Regions from separate parts of the Devosia sp. 2618 genome, predicted to be linked through region 1. Evidence: predicted binding sites of a transcription regulator. Region 1 holds the regulator's gene; the other holds the start of a gene.

What was found. Region 1 encodes HrcA, which represses chaperone genes, less so after heat shock. Its sites were predicted from a motif close to GTTAGCACTCNCNNNNNGNGAGTGCTAAC; they were not measured.
Positions count from the first base shown of each region.
Region 2: ABIE28_RS13130 (co-chaperone GroES) is a predicted target of HrcA. The motif match lies at 3,380-3,408, and genes of this name have one in related genera.

Region 1 covers NZ_JBEPOO010000001.1:3,811,684-3,819,583, forward strand. Annotated here, with positions in the region: gene ABIE28_RS18780 (hypothetical protein) at 1-23, opposite strand, end outside; gene ABIE28_RS18785 (DUF2834 domain-containing protein) at 252-560, shown strand; gene hemW (radical SAM family heme chaperone HemW) at 664-1,821, opposite strand; gene ABIE28_RS18795 (non-canonical purine NTP pyrophosphatase) at 1,811-2,452, opposite strand; gene rph (ribonuclease PH) at 2,694-3,410, opposite strand; gene hrcA (heat-inducible transcriptional repressor HrcA) at 3,551-4,627, shown strand; gene grpE (nucleotide exchange factor GrpE) at 4,758-5,339, shown strand; gene pncA (bifunctional nicotinamidase/pyrazinamidase) at 5,648-6,283, opposite strand; gene pabB (aminodeoxychorismate synthase component I) at 6,280-7,900, opposite strand, start outside.
Region 2 covers NZ_JBEPOO010000001.1:2,610,031-2,617,930, reverse strand. Annotated here, with positions in the region: gene ABIE28_RS13145 (TSUP family transporter) at 1-628, shown strand, start outside; gene ABIE28_RS13140 (BrnA antitoxin family protein) at 818-1,048, opposite strand; gene groL (chaperonin GroEL) at 1,261-2,901, opposite strand; gene ABIE28_RS13130 (co-chaperone GroES) at 3,047-3,337, opposite strand; gene ABIE28_RS13125 (DUF427 domain-containing protein) at 3,520-3,882, shown strand; gene ABIE28_RS13120 (hypothetical protein) at 4,068-4,262, shown strand; gene ABIE28_RS13115 (DMT family transporter) at 4,348-5,256, shown strand; gene ABIE28_RS13110 (sigma-54 interaction domain-containing protein) at 5,253-6,677, opposite strand; gene ABIE28_RS13105 (EAL domain-containing protein) at 6,921-7,900, shown strand, end outside.

The sequences.
Region 1 (7,900 bases):
GTGATGATGGCTTTCTTGTTCATGATTGTCCCTCTGTGTTGAATGCCTGGGCAGATTGAGGGGCGCCTCTTGAATTGCAGGTGAGCCAGCCGTTCATTTTCACGTCATCTGCGGTCTAACCGACACGTCGTCGGTCCACGCATAAGCGAAAAGCTCTCTTGTCCAGATGACTGCTCGCGGCCATAAGCTCCGCCAAATCAGGCACATGAGCACCGCTTCGGTGATGGTTGCCGTTGCAGAGGAAGGTGCGCATGAGCGTCAGGAATCTCTATTTAGCGGCTGCCGTGCTTGGAACGGTCGTTCCCTGGCTGTTTTTTGGCTCCTTCTTCTCCCAGAATGGGCCCGATATTCCGCTCTTTTTGCAATCCCTGTTCGTGAACGGGGCAGCCGGTGGCTTCTCGGCAGATGTGCTGATTTCGATTGCCGTATTTTGGCTATGGTCATGGCGCGATGCCGCAAAGCACGATGTGGCGCGCTGGTGGCTGGTTCTGCCGGCAAGTTTCTTTGTCGGGCTATCGCTAGCGCTACCGCTTTATTTCTATTTGCGTGAGCGCAACTGAAACCTCGCAAAATCGGGAACGCCGATATTGCGGACCGTTCCGCGATATAGACCGGCTGTCTATGCCATTGGATAGAAGCCGGTCTGCGTTCTGCGTCAGCAGATCAGGCAGCCAGGTCCGCGACCACGGCGTCCAGCACCGGAAAGCCCTTGTCGGTCACCCGCAGATTGCCGTTGGGGAGGGTTTCGACGAAGCCGTAGCCTTTGAGGGTGTCGATCTGGGTGCGGGAAATCTGGCGGCCGGAGATCGCGGTGAAGCGGGCCGGGGAAATGCCTTCCTTGAGACGCAGGCCCATGACGAGGAACTCGTCGCCCTGTTCTTCCCAAGTCAGAATATCGTCGACGACCATGCCGTGGCCCTTGGAGACGACGTTTTTCTGCCAATCGAAGGGCATTTTTTCGGCGGCTGTGGCGTGGCGCTGATTGTTGATCATCAGACGACCATGGGCGCCCGGACCGATGCCGGCATATTCGCCATACCGCCAGTAGAGCATGTTGTGCGAGCTTTCCTGGCCCGGACGGGCATGGTTGGAAATCTCGTAGGCGGGCAGGCCCGCGGCAGCGGTGAGTTCGGCGGTCATCTCATAGAAATCGGCCGCCAGATCCTCATTGGGCATCTTGAGCTTGCCGGCCCGGTGCAGGTCGAAATAGCGCGTGCCCTGCTCGATGGTCAGCATATAGAGGCTGATATGGCCCTGGGCGAGCCAGAGGCCTTCCTTGAGCTCGTCTTCCCAATCTTCGAGCGTCTGCTTGGGACGGCCATAGATCAGGTCAAAGCTGGAGCGATCAAACACCGACTGCGCGATGCGCACGGCCGCGATGGCCTCATCGACAGAGTGACGACGGCCGAGCTCGGCCAGAGGCCCTTCGCGCAGCGATTGGACGCCCAGCGAGACGCGATTGACGCCGGCGGAGCGATAGCCCCGGAAACGGTCGACTTCGACGCTGGTCGGATTGGCTTCGAGTGTGATCTCGGCATTGCGGCCGATGGTCCAATGCTTGGCAATGGCGTCGATGATGCGGCCCGTCGATTGCGGGTTCATCATCGAGGGCGTGCCCCCGCCAAAGAAAATCGACTGCACGACACGGCCGGGCGTCAGCGACGCGGTATAGGCGATCTCACGCTCATAGGCGGCCACATAGTCGATCTCGTCGAACGGGCCGCGATGGACGTGCGAATTGAAATCGCAATAGGGGCACTTGGACGCGCAAAACGGCCAATGCACGTAAACGCCGAACATGTCGTTCGGGCTATTGCTCAATCTGATTCTCCACGAATTTGGCGAAGGAGCGGGCGCGGTGGCTCAGCCCCTGCTGGCCGGGGGCCCAGCTATGCTTCATTTCTGGCGACATCTGGCCAAAGGTCAGCTCGTAGCCATCGGGCATGAACATCGGATCATAGCCATGACCCTGCGTACCGCGCGGCGGCCAGACCAGAGTGCCAAAGCACTGGCCGTGATAAATCACATCGCGACCATCGGGATGAGCGAGGCAAAGCGTGGCGTTGAACGAGCCCTTGCGCTGTTCGGGCGCGGTGGCGCCGGCAGCTTGAAGAGCATCCTCGACGCGCTGCATGGCGACATTGAAATCGCGCGGCACGCCAGCCCAGTCGGCGGTATAGACGCCGGGATCGCCATTGAGCGCATCGACGCAAAGACCCGAATCATCGCTGAGCGCCAGCATATTGGCGGCGCTGGCAGCGGCGTGGGCCTTCAGCCGGGCGTTTTCGGCAAAGGTGGTGCCGGTTTCTTCCGGCTCGGGCAGGCCAAGTTCGCCGGCCGAGACAAGCTCAAGGCCGAAGGGGGAGAACAGTTCCTGAAATTCCTTGAGCTTGCCGGCATTGTGGGTGGCCAGCACGAGACGATCGCCGCGGCGGAGTTTTGCAATGCTCACTTGCTGGCGCTCCGGGGCTTGGCATCGAGCGCGCGGACCACATCGTGCCAGAGGGCGCAGTTTGCGGAAGGCAAGGCCCCCTCATCCGCCCTTCGGGCGCCTTCTCCCACGAGGGGAGAAGGGGAAGCGGTGGTGCGACGGAATAGTGCCAGAAACGCGGAACTACCCTTCTCCCCGCGTGGGAGAAGGTGGCTCGGCGCAGCCGAGACGGATGAGGGGGGCTTCTTGCGGGCAAAAAACATCATGCTTCCAAAGCCGCCAACTGCATCAGAGTCAGCTCGCCAATGCCCTGTTCGGCCAGCTCCATCAGCGCGTTGAGTTCGTCGCGCGAGAAGGGGACCTGTTCGGCAGTGCCCTGGATTTCGACGAACTTGCCGGAGCCGGTCATCACGAAATTGGCATCGGTATGGGCTTCGACGTCTTCGAGGTAATCGAGATCGAGCACGGGGGCGCCGCGATAGATGCCGCAGGAGACTGCAGCCACCGAATCACGCAGGGCCTTGCCCTTGGTCAGCTTGCGCTCGTCCATCCACTTGATGGCATCGGCTAGCGCCACATAGGCGCCGGTGATCGAAGCGGTGCGGGTGCCGCCATCGGCTTCGAGAACGTCGCAGTCGATGGTGATCTGGTTTTCGCCCAGCAGCTGCATATCGACCACCGCGCGCAGCGAACGGCCGATGAGGCGCTGGATTTCCTGGGTGCGGCCGGACTGCTTGCCGGCGGCGGCTTCGCGACGGGTGCGCGAACCGGTGGCGCGGGGCAGCATGCCATATTCGGCGGTGACCCAGCCCTGGCCCTTGCCGCGCAGCCAGCCCGGCAGGCTGGTTTCAACCGAAGCGGTGACGAGCACCTTGGTGTTGCCGAAGGAGACGAGGCACGAGCCCTCGGCCTTCTGGGCGACATTGCGCTCGATTGTAACCGCCCGCATCTGGTTGGGCTCACGTCCGGAAGGGCGCATCAGGGATCCGTCAAGAAATTGCTATTAACCGCCTCTTAACCCTCCTAGCCCTCGGTCACAAGCGGCGGGCGCTTGGCGGGAAGCTGCAATGCGCTTAAATGAGGCATGAGGGTTAAAGCGGAGGATTTTATCGAAATCGAATGAGCAAGCCTCCAGAAGATTTCCTCAGCGTGCTCAATGCACGCAGCCAGGACATATTTCGCAAGATCGTTGAGCGGTATCTGGAGACAGGTCAGCCGGTGGGTTCGCGCGACCTGAGCCGTATGCTGCAAGTGGGCCTGTCGCCCGCTTCCGTGCGCAATGTGATGGCCGATCTTGAAGATCTTGGACTGATCGCAGCGCCGCATACTTCTGCAGGCCGCGCCCCAACGCAGGACGGGTTGCGGTTTTTCGTCGACGCCATGCTCGAAGTGGGTGCGGTCAACGAAACCGAGCGCAGCCAGATCGCCAAATCCATCGAGGGCCAGCATCGCGGGCAGGTGGAAGATGTGCTGACCGAAGCCAGCACTTTGCTGAGCGGGCTGAGCCAGGGGGCAGGGGTGGTGATCGCCACCAAGGCCGACATGGTGCTGCGCCATATCGAATTTGTGCGGCTCGATGCCACCCGCGCCATGGCCATTCTGGTCGGGCAGGACGGGCAGGTGGAAAACCGAATCATGGATATTCCGGCGGGGCTGACCGCCTCGACCCTGACCCAGGCCGGCAATTATCTGGCGCGCTATGTGGTAGGGCGGACCATTCCCGAGGCGCGCAAGGCCTTGTCCGAGCAGCGCAACGAGCAGCGCGCCGAACTGGACGAGCTGACGCAGCGGCTGGTGGATGCCGGGATCGCGACGCTGGGCCAACCCTCGGCGGCGAGCCAGCCGACAGTGATCGTGCGCGGGCGGGCAAACCTGATCAATGATGCGATGGCGAGTGACGAACTGTTGCGCATGCGGCAACTGTTTGACGAGCTCGAGAGCAAGGACGGCTTGCTCGACCTGCTTGGCGACGCTGAAAAGGCGCAGGGCGTGCGCATCTTTATCGGCTCGGAAAACAAGCTGTTTTCGCTGTCGGGATCGTCGGTCATCCTGTCGCCGTACAAGGATGCCAATGACAAGGTGGTGGGGGTGCTTGGGGTGATCGGGCCGACGCGGCTCAACTATGCGCGCATCGTGCCGGTGGTGGACTATACCGCCAATGTGATCAGCGCGATGATGGCGCGAAAGCGGAATTAACGGGCGCGTTTCGGGACCTTGCTCAACAGGCGCTGCGTCCAAGGACCACGGTGGCTGCTCTATCACTTGAAAAGACGGCCAGTTTGGCCGATATGCGGACCAAACCAGTTATCCATTGCGGAACAGAACAATGATGAGCGACGACAACGCCGCCTCCGGCGAGACGCCCGAAGTCGAAATCCCGACCGAAGTCGAAATCGATCCGACCGAGGCATTGCGCGCCGAGAATGCGGAACTCAAGGACCGGGTGCTGCGCACTCATGCCGAGATGGAAAACCTGCGCAAGCGCACCGAGCGCGATGTCGCCGATACGCGCAGCTATGCCATTGCCGGTTTTGCCCGCGACATGCTGAGCGCCACCGATGCGCTGAGCCGCGCCCTGATGGTGCTGCCAGCCGAAGCGCGTGAGCATGGCGATGCGACCACCAAGAGCCTTATCGAAGGCATCGAAATGACCGAACGCGAAATGCAGCGCCTCCTGGCCAAGCATGGCGTGACGCCGATCGAAGCCGAGGGCCAGAAGTTTGACCCGCACAAGCATCAGGCGATGTTTGAAGTGCCCGATCCCAGCCGTCCCGAAGGTACGGTCGTGCAGGTGGTTCAGGCCGGTTTTGCCATCGGCGACCGCATCCTGCGCCCCGCCATGGTCGGCGTCGCCAAGGGCGGCCCAAGCCACGCGCCGGCTGACGAGGCGATTGATAAGAGCGTTTGAGGTTTGGGGTGATGGCCGCCCGTGCCATTCGAGCGTAGCTCTCATGGTCTTCTCGGCTAAAATCTGTCCACCGGACAGATTTTGCGGCAAGGCCGCCGCCTCAAAGTTTCACGTGAATCCCCGCGCAAGCGGGGATTTTTGTTTGTGGGCAGGCACTCGCAGTCGTCCCCTCTCCCCTGAGGGGAGAGGGTCGGGGTGAGGGGTTCAGAGGTTGGCGGAAGCACAGTGCTTCAACTTGGTCTGAACCCCTCACCCGGCGCTGCGCGCCGACCTCTCCCCTCAGGGGAGAGGTGATCAGAAGAGTTCGCCTACCCCAAAATATCCTTGCTCATCACCCGTTCCACCCCAGCCTCCGCCATGTCAGCCCACGCCTTTGCCAGGCTCCCGGCATTGTCGATCGCGCGCGTCGCGTCTTCGATGACGGTCACGTCAAACCCGGCGGCGGCGCCGTCGATGGCGGTCCAGCCGACGCAGAAGTCGGTGGCGAGGCCGACGATGTATAGTCGGCCGACATCGCGTTCGTTGAGATAACCGGCGAGCCCCGTCAGGGTTTCGCGGTCGGCTTCCTGGAAACCGGAATAGCTGTCGATCTGGCGCGTATAGCCCTTGCGGATGATCAGCTGGCCGTGGGGAATGTCGAGATCGGCCGAGAGCGCTGCGCCGTGGCTGTTCCAGACGCAATGGTCGGGCCACAGGACTTGGGTGCCATAGGGCAGTTCAATGGTCTCGAAGGCGTTTTTGCCGTCGTGCTGGCTGGCAAAGGAAATGTGATCGGCCGGGTGCCAGTCCTGGGTGAAGACGACATTGGTGAAGTGTTTTGCCAGCGTATTGATCAGCGGCACGATGTCGTCGCCACCGGCCACCGCGAGGCTGCCGCCGGGCAGAAAATCGTTTTGCACATCGACGACGACCAGCACGTCCTGCGGGGTGATTTTTCGGGTCATTGGTCGTCTCCTGTTCTAGTCCACTCGGCTTGCATCAGGCCGCGCACGGAATTGCCGAGCCAGATTGCGTCCGCCGTCTCAAGGTCCGCAAGGGTCAATCGCTGTTCGACGGCGCGACCGGAGGCGATGAGTTCGGCACGCAGCGTCCCGGGCAGGAGACCGGCCGAGAGCGGCGGGGTGAGCAGCGTGGCATTGCGCTCAACAAAGAGATTGGTGATCGAGCCTTCAGTCAACTCATCGCGCTCATTGAGGAACAGCACTTCGTCGACGCCCAACGCGGCATGGGCGCGCTGGCGCGGCTCGTCGTAAAAGGCGCGGTTGGTGGTTTTATGCGCCAGCCACAGGCTTTGCGAATCAAGCCGCTCGGGGGCGATGGAGAAACGAAACACCGGAGGATTGGCGGGCAGGGGCACAAAGGTCAGCGCTGCGCCGGTTTCGTTCAGCGTCAACCGGACGCGCATCCGGTCAGCCGGGAATGTCGTGGTGCCGTCTTCGAGCAAAGCGATGATTTCGGCCATGTCGAACCGAAACCCGAAATAGCGGGCCGATTGGGACAGCCGCTCCATGTGGCGCTCGAGCAGCCAAAAACCCTTGTCGCGCTCCCAGAGCAGAGTTTCGATCAGGGTGACGTCGCGGGCGGGTTCGGTAAAAAATGCCATTTTGAGCAGGGCCTCGCGATATTCGTCGTCTGCAACACTATCGGCGACGATGCCGCCGCCAATGCCGATTTCGCCTTTGCCGTGCTGGTCGATGACGGCGGTGCGGATGGCGACGTTCAGCGTCAGATCGCCATTGGGGGCGAAGTGGCCGATCGAGCCGGTATAGACGCCGCGCGGCCCGGCTTCGACCTGATGGATGATTTCCATGGCGCGCAGTTTGGGCGCGCCGGTGATCGAGCCGCAGGGGAAGAGGTTTTCCAGCAGCTGGGTGGTGCTGACGCCGGGGCGGCGCTGAGCGGTAATGCCCGAGGTCATGGTGTGAAGCGTGCGATAGGTTTCGACGGTGAAAAGGTCGGTGACCTTGACCGAGCCGATCTCCGCGATGCGGCCGAGATCGTTGCGCAAGAGATCGACGATCATCAGGTTTTCGGCGCGGTTCTTGGCGTCGGCGGCCAGCTCGGCGCGCCCGGCGTCGTCCTCGGCGATGGTGCGGCCGCGCTTGAGCGTGCCCTTCATCGGCCTGGCGTTGAGGGTCGTGCCGCGAGCCGAGACGAACAGTTCGGGTGAGCGGGACAGGATCCAGTGGGTGCCGGTATTGATCAGCGCTCCATAGGAGACCGGCTGCTTGCGCACGAGATCGCGATAGAGCGCGACCGGATCGCCGTCCAACTGGAAGTCGGCCTTGAAGGTGAGGTTGACCTGATAGGTATCGCCCGACGCGATCAGCGATTTGACCGTATCGAAGGCCGCGCCGTAGCTGGTCTCGTTTTGACGCGGCACGATGTTGATGGCGGCGCCGGTCTTGGTGCCGACGATGGCGGCGAGGCGGGCATCGACTTCGGCGGCGGTCAGCCGTTCGGGCGCGTCGTACAGGCCGAGCCAGAGCAGAGGCGCGCCTTCGGGCAGGAGATGAGTGAGGCGTTCTTCAAAGACAAAGCCCAGCTCATAGGCCAGAAAA
Region 2 (7,900 bases), 1.2 Mb from region 1:
GCCCGTTTCGGCGCTGGCGACCAACAAACTGCAATCGGTGGTGGGCACCGGCATGGCAGCGCTCACCTACTGGCGGCGGGGCTTTGTCTCGCTCAAAGCGCTGATCCCCGCTATCGCGCTCACCTATGCCGGCAGCCTGATCGGCGCGCTGGTGGTCAAACAAATCGATGTCAGTTTGCTCGATACGGCCGTGCCGGTCGCGCTGATCGGTATTGCGCTCTATTTCCTGTTCGCGCCAAACCTCTCCGACGCCGACAAGTCGGCACGCCTGCCGTTTGGCCTCTTCGTGCCGATCATGGGCTTTGCCATCGGCTTTTACGACGGAATTTTCGGGCCCGGCACGGGCTCATTCTTCACCATCGGTTTTGTCATGCTGTTTGGCATGGGCCTGACCCGCGCCTCGGGCAACACCAAGATATTGAACCTGGTGTCTAACCTGGCCGCGCTCACCATCTTCATCCCGGCCGGCGACGTCGTCTGGCCAGCAGCCATCGCCATGGCGGTGGGGCAGGTGGTCGGCGGTTATCTCGGAGCCCGAACCGGCATCCGCTACGGCGCCAAGATCATCCGTCCGGTGGTTGTGGTGGTGTCGATTGCGCTGGCGCTACGCCTGCTGTTCTTCCGCTGAGCGGACACGGCCTCGTCCTTCGACAGGCTCAGGATGAGGCTTACTGAGATTAGGCGGCTCTAAGTGCATACCTCAGGATGAGCCTCCGAGATTGACACCCCAACCGACCGCATCCCGAACCCGATCCCCCCAACAGACCCATCCTGAGCCTGTCGAAGGACGAGGTCGTGGCACGATCTACCCAACCCCTCAATCCAGCCCCGCCACTCCACGCAGCGCGGCATTGATCCGGTCCTGCCAACCCGGACCATCTTCCTGAAAATGCTCTAGCACAGCGCGGTCGAGCCGCAGCGACACCATTTCCTTGCCCTCGGGCGGCGTAGCTGGCTTGGCCGGCGCTGCCGCAACTGGCTTGGTGGTGGCGCTCTTGAAAGCGGCTTCGGCCTGGTCAAAGGCGCTGCCGCGTCGGGGTGTCCGCATCGAATCTTCCTCGTGATTTTGGGCAGTCTATTGCCGGGCGGCGGGCAGGGCGCAACAAAAAAGGCGCCGTGTTGCCACAGCGCCTTTCCACAAAGTTCGTGACTGGGAAGAAACGAACCTTGAAGTCGTAATTTCTGCCAGGCGGCAATGCCGCCCGGCCGTGGGACGTATCCGCCCGTGAGCGAAAAGGAGAATCTAAATCGCTAAGCGATTTAGAAGTCCATGCCACCCATGCCGCCCATGCCGCCGCCGCCTGGCATTGCCGGTGCGTCATGCTTAGGGGCTTCAACGATCAGGGCTTCCGTCGTGATCAGCAGCGATGCAACCGAAGCTGCGTCCTGCAGGGCATGACGAACGACCTTCACCGGGTCGATAACGCCGAGTGCAACGAGGTCACCATATTCACCGGTGGCAGCGTTGTAGCCGAAGTTTGGCGAGTTGTTCTCGAGGATCTTGCCGACCACAACCGAACCTTCAGCGCCAGCATTGTTGGCGATGGTACGCACTGGTTCCTGCAGGGCACGACGAACGATCGCGATACCAGCAGCCTGATCAGCATTGATGCCGGTCACGGTGATGGCATGTGCAGCGCGCAGCAGAGCGACGCCGCCGCCGGGGACGATGCCTTCTTCAACAGCAGCACGGGTAGCGTTCAGCGCGTCGTCGACGCGGTCCTTGCGCTCCTTGACTTCAACTTCAGTCGAGCCGCCAACGCGGATCACGGCAACACCGCCGGCGAGCTTTGCCAGACGTTCCTGCAGCTTTTCCTTGTCATAGTCCGAAGTGGTTTCTTCGATCTGCGACTTGATCTGACCAACGCGGCCCTGGATGTCTTCCTGGGTGCCGGCGCCGTCGACGATCGTGGTGTTTTCCTTGGTGATTTCAACGCGCTTGGCAGTGCCGAGCATGTCGATGGTCACGTTCTCGAGCTTGATGCCGAGATCTTCTGAGATCACCTGGCCGCCGGTCAGGATGGCGATGTCTTCGAGCATTGCCTTGCGGCGATCGCCAAAGCCTGGTGCCTTGACGGCAGCAACCTTGAGGCCGCCACGCAGACGGTTGACGACGAGGGTCGCAAGAGCCTCACCTTCGATGTCTTCAGCAATGATCAGCAGTGGGCGCTGGCTCTGAACAACCGACTCGAGGATCGGCAGGATAGCCTGAAGGTTCGACAGCTTCTTTTCGTGCAGGAGGATCACTGGATCTTCCAGAACGGCGGTCATCTTCTCGGCATTGGTCACGAAGTATGGCGACAGGTAGCCACGGTCGAACTGCATGCCTTCAACGACGTCGAGTTCGGTCTCAGCAGTCTTGGCTTCTTCGACGGTGATGACACCCTCGTTGCCGACCTTCTGCATGGCTTCCGAAATCATCTCGCCGATCGAGGTTTCGCCGTTGGCCGAAATAGTGCCGACCTGCGAAACTTCCGAAGACGACGTGATCTTCTTGGCCGAAGCCTTGAGCGAAGCCACAACTTCTTCAACAGCGAGGTCGATGCCGCGCTTCAGATCCATTGGGTTGAAGCCGGCGGCAACAGCCTTGACGCCTTCAACAACGATGGCCTGACCGAGAACGGTCGCAGTGGTGGTGCCGTCGCCAGCAACGTCGTTGGTCTTGGAAGCGACCGAACGCAGCAGCTGTGCGCCGAGGTTTTCGAACTTGTCTTCGAGTTCGATTTCCTTGGCAACCGACACGCCGTCCTTGGTGATGCGTGGCGCACCGAAGGACTTTTCGATCACGACGTTACGACCCTTTGGGCCGAGGGTCACCTTGACTGCGTTTGCCAGGATGTTGACGCCACGCAGCATCTTGTCGCGCGCGTCAGTGGAGAACTTTACTTCTTTAGCGGCCATGGAGGGCGCTCCTTAAAGTGCAGACAAAAAGAAAGGGATGAGGAAGCAGAAGCGTCTGACCAAAAAGTGCAAAGCGGTTTTTGGGAAATTCAGACGCGTTCAAAAATAAAAACGCGGTTCCGGATTTCCGGAACACTTCGCGTTTTTAAGCTTCGACGATGCCCATGATGTCGGATTCTTTCATGATCAGCAGGTCTTCACCGTCGACCTTGACCTCGGTGCCGCTCCACTTGCCGAACAGCACGCGGTCGCCGGCCTTGACGTCAAGCGCGGTTACTTTGCCGGAATCGTCGCGGGCGCCGGGGCCAACGGAAACGATCACGCCTTCGGATGGCTTTTCCTTGGCGGTGTCTGGGATGATAATCCCGCCTTTGGTCTTTTCTTCGCTGTCGAGGCGACGGACGACCACGCGGTCGTGCAGGGGACGGAAGCTCATGATTGCTCCTATTAGCATCAAACTGAAATGCAATTTCGCGCTGTTAGCACTCACGATTGTAGAGTGCTAATGCAGTGCAGGGGATATATGGCGCACCCCCTTTAGAGTCAAGGTCGGGTGAACCGAGTTTGTGTTCGTGCGTTGATCTCGGACACTCTCAAAACTCTAAATGGCAGGTCATCATGACGCGTCAATGTCTGGACAAAGATATCAAGATCACACCCGCCAAAGGCCGGGTCCATGTGCTGTTTGACGACGCCGAAATCGGCAGCTCGCTGAACGCCCTCGAACTCGACGAGCCCGGCGCGCCGCTGCGCATATATATTCCGCGCGAAGACATCCGCGAGGACGTGCTGGAGCGCTCCGAAATCCGCACCACATGCCCCTATAAGGGCGAGGCGCACTACTACACCCTCAAAACCCTAACCGCCGACGGCCCCGACCAGGTCTGGTACTACCCCGACCCATGCCCCCTGGTTGAACCCATCCGCGACCACCTCGCCTTCTGGGGCGACCGCATCGAGTATCGGACGTCCGAGGTTTAGAGGGCATGCCCTCGTGGTTCGAGGGTCGCTGCGCTCCCGCCTCACCTTGAGGGCTGCTCTAGTCGCAATGTCCTCGTAGCCCTCATGGTGAGGTGCGAGTTCTTCACGAGCCTCGAACCACGAGGGCGTGGCACAAACCCACTTTCCCCCTTCCAAGCCACCGCAACCTGAGCCATAAGGCAAGCATGACCCAGGATAACACTCTACAGATCAAGCTGCGCCTCAAGGGCGGCAGCGGCCCGAACGCTAACTGGCATTGGGAAATCCACGATGCCGAAGGCAAAATCCTCAAGACCGGCAGTGCTGTCGGCCCTGAGCACAAGGCATTCGCCACCGCGCGTATTGCCAAGGAAAAGCTGGAGCAAGCCTCCGGAAATTGATCCCGGCCGCCGGATTTAAGAGACTGCCGTGACCGTTTCCAAGCCCACCCTGTCCCATAGCCCCGCGCAACATCGGGGTGGGCCAATGCGTGGCATCGTGCTCAAGGTCTTTTCCGTCTGCTGCTTTGTGGTCATGGCCACCATGCTCAAGGCCACCGGGACCATCCCGACCGGCGAGCTGGTTTTCTTCCGCTGTTTTTTCGCCATTCTGCCCGTCGTCGCCTATTTGCTGTGGCGGCGGCAGTTGCGCGTTGCCCTCCACACCAAGAACCCGTTCGGTCACGTTGTGCGTGCGCTGGTTGGCGCCACATCGATGGGGCTGGGCTTTTTCGCGCTGACCCGGCTGCCGCTGCCGGAATCCACCGCCATCGGTTACGCCGCGCCGCTGCTCATCGTCGTGTTCAGCGCCCTGCTGCTCAAGGAGCAGGTACATCTGTTTCGCTGGACGGCGGTTATCGTCGGGCTCGTGGGTGTGCTCATCATTCTGTGGCCGCGCCTGACGCTGTTCTCCAGCGGTCAGCCCGCGGGCGATAGCGAAGCCATCGGTGCCATTGCGGCCTTTGCCGGCGCCATCGTCACCGCTTTTGCCATGATGCAGGTGCGCAAGCTGGTGCAAACCGAGCGCACCGAAGCCATCGTCATCTACTTTTTCATCAGCGCCAGCGTGCTGTCACTGCTGACGCTGCCCTTCGGCTGGGTCATGCCGACGCCGCAACAGGCCGCTTTGCTGGTCGGCGCGGGCTTTGCCGGTGGCATTGGCCAGCTGCTGCTGACCTCATGCTATCGCTATGCCGATATGTCAGTGATCGCGCCGTTCGAATATGTCTCGCTGCTGCTGACGCTGGTCATCGGCATGACCATTTTCGGCGACGTGCCAACGGCCGCCATGATCTTTGGCGCCATCATCATCGTCTGCTCCGGCATCGCCGTCATCCTGCGCGAGCACTATCTGGGCCTTGACCGCGTCAAGGCCCGTGAAGCCAATACGCCTTAGCTCGCGACGGCCATTTCCGCCCAGCCCTGGCGCTTGCGATAGATCGTCGATGGGCTGATTTCGAGCGCTGCGGCGGCCAGCGAAACATTGCCGCCAAAGCTGGCAATGGCATCTTCGATAATGCGCTGTTCCTGCTGCCACATCGGCAAGATGACTTGCCGACGTTCTGCTTTCGGCGTCGCCTCTACCGGCGCCACCACACCACGCGACTCGATGTCGGCGGCATTGAGCATGGGCATGGTGATCTCGCCACCATCGCCCATCACCACCATCCGCCGCACCAGGTTCTGCAACTGGCGCACATTGCCCGGCCATTCGGCCGAGGTCAGCAGCGACGCCACATCGGGCGCAAAGCCGCCAAACCGCTTGTGTTCCTCGGCGGCATAGCGCGCGAGGAAATGGCGGGCCAGCACCATGATGTCGCTCGGCCGCTGCCGCAGCGGCGGCAGATGGATCGGCAGCACATGCAGGCGGTAGAACAGGTCTTCGCGGAACTTCTTTTCGGTGATCAGCTGCATCGGGTTGCGGTTGGTCGCGCAGATCACCCGCACATCCACCCGCCGCACCGCTGCCTCGCCAACCCGGCTCAACGTTCCAGTCTGCAGGAATCGGAGCAATTTGCTCTGGAGCGACAAATCCATTTCCCCGATTTCATCGAGGAACAGCGTGCCGCCATCGGCCAGTTCGGCGGCGCCCTTGCGGTCGTCATGCGCGCCGGTAAAGGCCCCGCGCGCCACGCCGAACAATTCGCTTTCCATCAGGTCACGCGGGATCGCCGCGCAGTTGATCGCCACCAGCCGCTTGCCGGCGCGCGGACCCTTTTCATGCAGCGCCTCGGCGCACACATCCTTGCCGGTGCCGCTTTCGCCGGTGATGAACACGGGCGCGGAGGAGGGGGCAATGCGCCCGATCTGCTCATAGACAAACTGCATGGCGCTCGATGAGCCGATAAAGCCGGCAAAATCGGCCAGCCCTTCGCCACAGGCTTCAATGCTCAGCGAACGCCCCTTGCCGTGGCGCTGTGCCAATTCGCCAATCCGCGCAGCCATCGCCGGGCCATTGATCGGCTTGACCACATAATCATGCGCCCCGGCCCGCATCGCGCCCACCGATGCCGACACCGAAGCGCCATCGGATACGGCGATCAGCAGCGCGCCATCGGCCAGTCGCACCAGTCGCGCCACCGCGTCATCGCTGCGCGCGCCAAGATCCTTAAGGCTGGCAAGGTCGGCCAGAACGATATCGAAACGGCTGTCGCGCAGCAGCTCGCATGCCTGCTTGCCGCCATTGGCGATGGTCACGCGCAGATTGCTCAGGCTCTGGTTCAGCGTTTCGACAACCAGCTGCGCATGGGCATGGGCTTCGTCGATGAGCAACAGCTGTCCATGGGGCTCGCCGTCGCCAAGAGTATGCATCGCCATGCAGCCCAGTCCTCGCTTCTAATCCGCTGGTCGATGCGCTTCGGCTTGACGCCAAAGTTCTCCGCCAGGCCTTCGATTGTTCAGCAACAGGGTAAATATTCCGTTCCGCTGACTCGCATTTTGCGTAAATCGACGTATTTCGGCCGTAAATAGGCTTGGGAGAGCCGCCGCAGCGCGCTTTTTCCTGCTCGGCTGCGATGCTATGAGAGAAGTGCCGAATCCCGGCGTCTCTGAGGTCCGCCCGTGCAGGCATTGGTCTACACGTTCATCGCCATAGCTGCTGTCGCCGTCGGCGCGGCGGCTTATTTTGGCCTGACCTTTACCCCCGCCAATGCCATTCTGGCCGCTTTGGTGTTCGGTTGCGTCTGCGTCGTACTGATGGAACGCACCCTGCGACTGCGCGCCGAAAACCGCCTCGAACGCGCCATCGAAGACCTGTCGCGCCTGCTCGCAACCGATGCGCAGGCCGGTGCCGTGCTCGGCCAGCGCATCAATTCGATTGCCGAAGTTGACGCCGGTGCGCGCCTTGAAGGCGTCGAAGCCGATATCTCGGTTCTGGGAACAGTTATCCGTCAGGTCGCCGAAGCGGTGGCCGATCTCGAAGAACGCAAGGCAAAGCCTGCCCCGGTCAGCAATGACCGCTTGATTACGGCCCCGTCCGCGCCGGTCGTCTATGAGCCCGAGCCGCTCATTCCGCTGCCGCTGCTGCGTCAGGCCGTGTCCGAAAACCGCCTCATCTATCACATGCAGCCCGTGGTTACGCTACCGCAGCGCCGGACCCAGGGCTTCGACCTTGTGCCGCGCCTGATGCTTGAAAATGGCGATCTGGCTGACCGCGCCGATTTCATGCCGCGCCGTGGTGGCGAAGATGTGCTGCGCCATATCGAAGGCGTCGGCCTGCTCGAAGCCGTCACCATCTGCCGCCGCGCCCGCGCCAATGCGCAGCAGGTTACCGTCTATGCGCCGCTGTCGCGCGCCACCATTGGTGATTCGACCGCCTCCGAGCAGCTGCTGGTTTCGCTCGAAGCCAATCGCGCCATCGCCTCGGGCCTCACCTTCACCATCAGCGAAGCCGACTGGCAGGATCTCACCACCGGCGAACGCGCCATCGCCGATGCCGTCGCCAAAAAGGGCGCCGGCTTTTCAATTTCTGACGTTCGCTCGCTGCGGATCGACATTGCCGAACTCGCCGCGCAGGGCGTTCGCTCGCTGCGCATCGACGC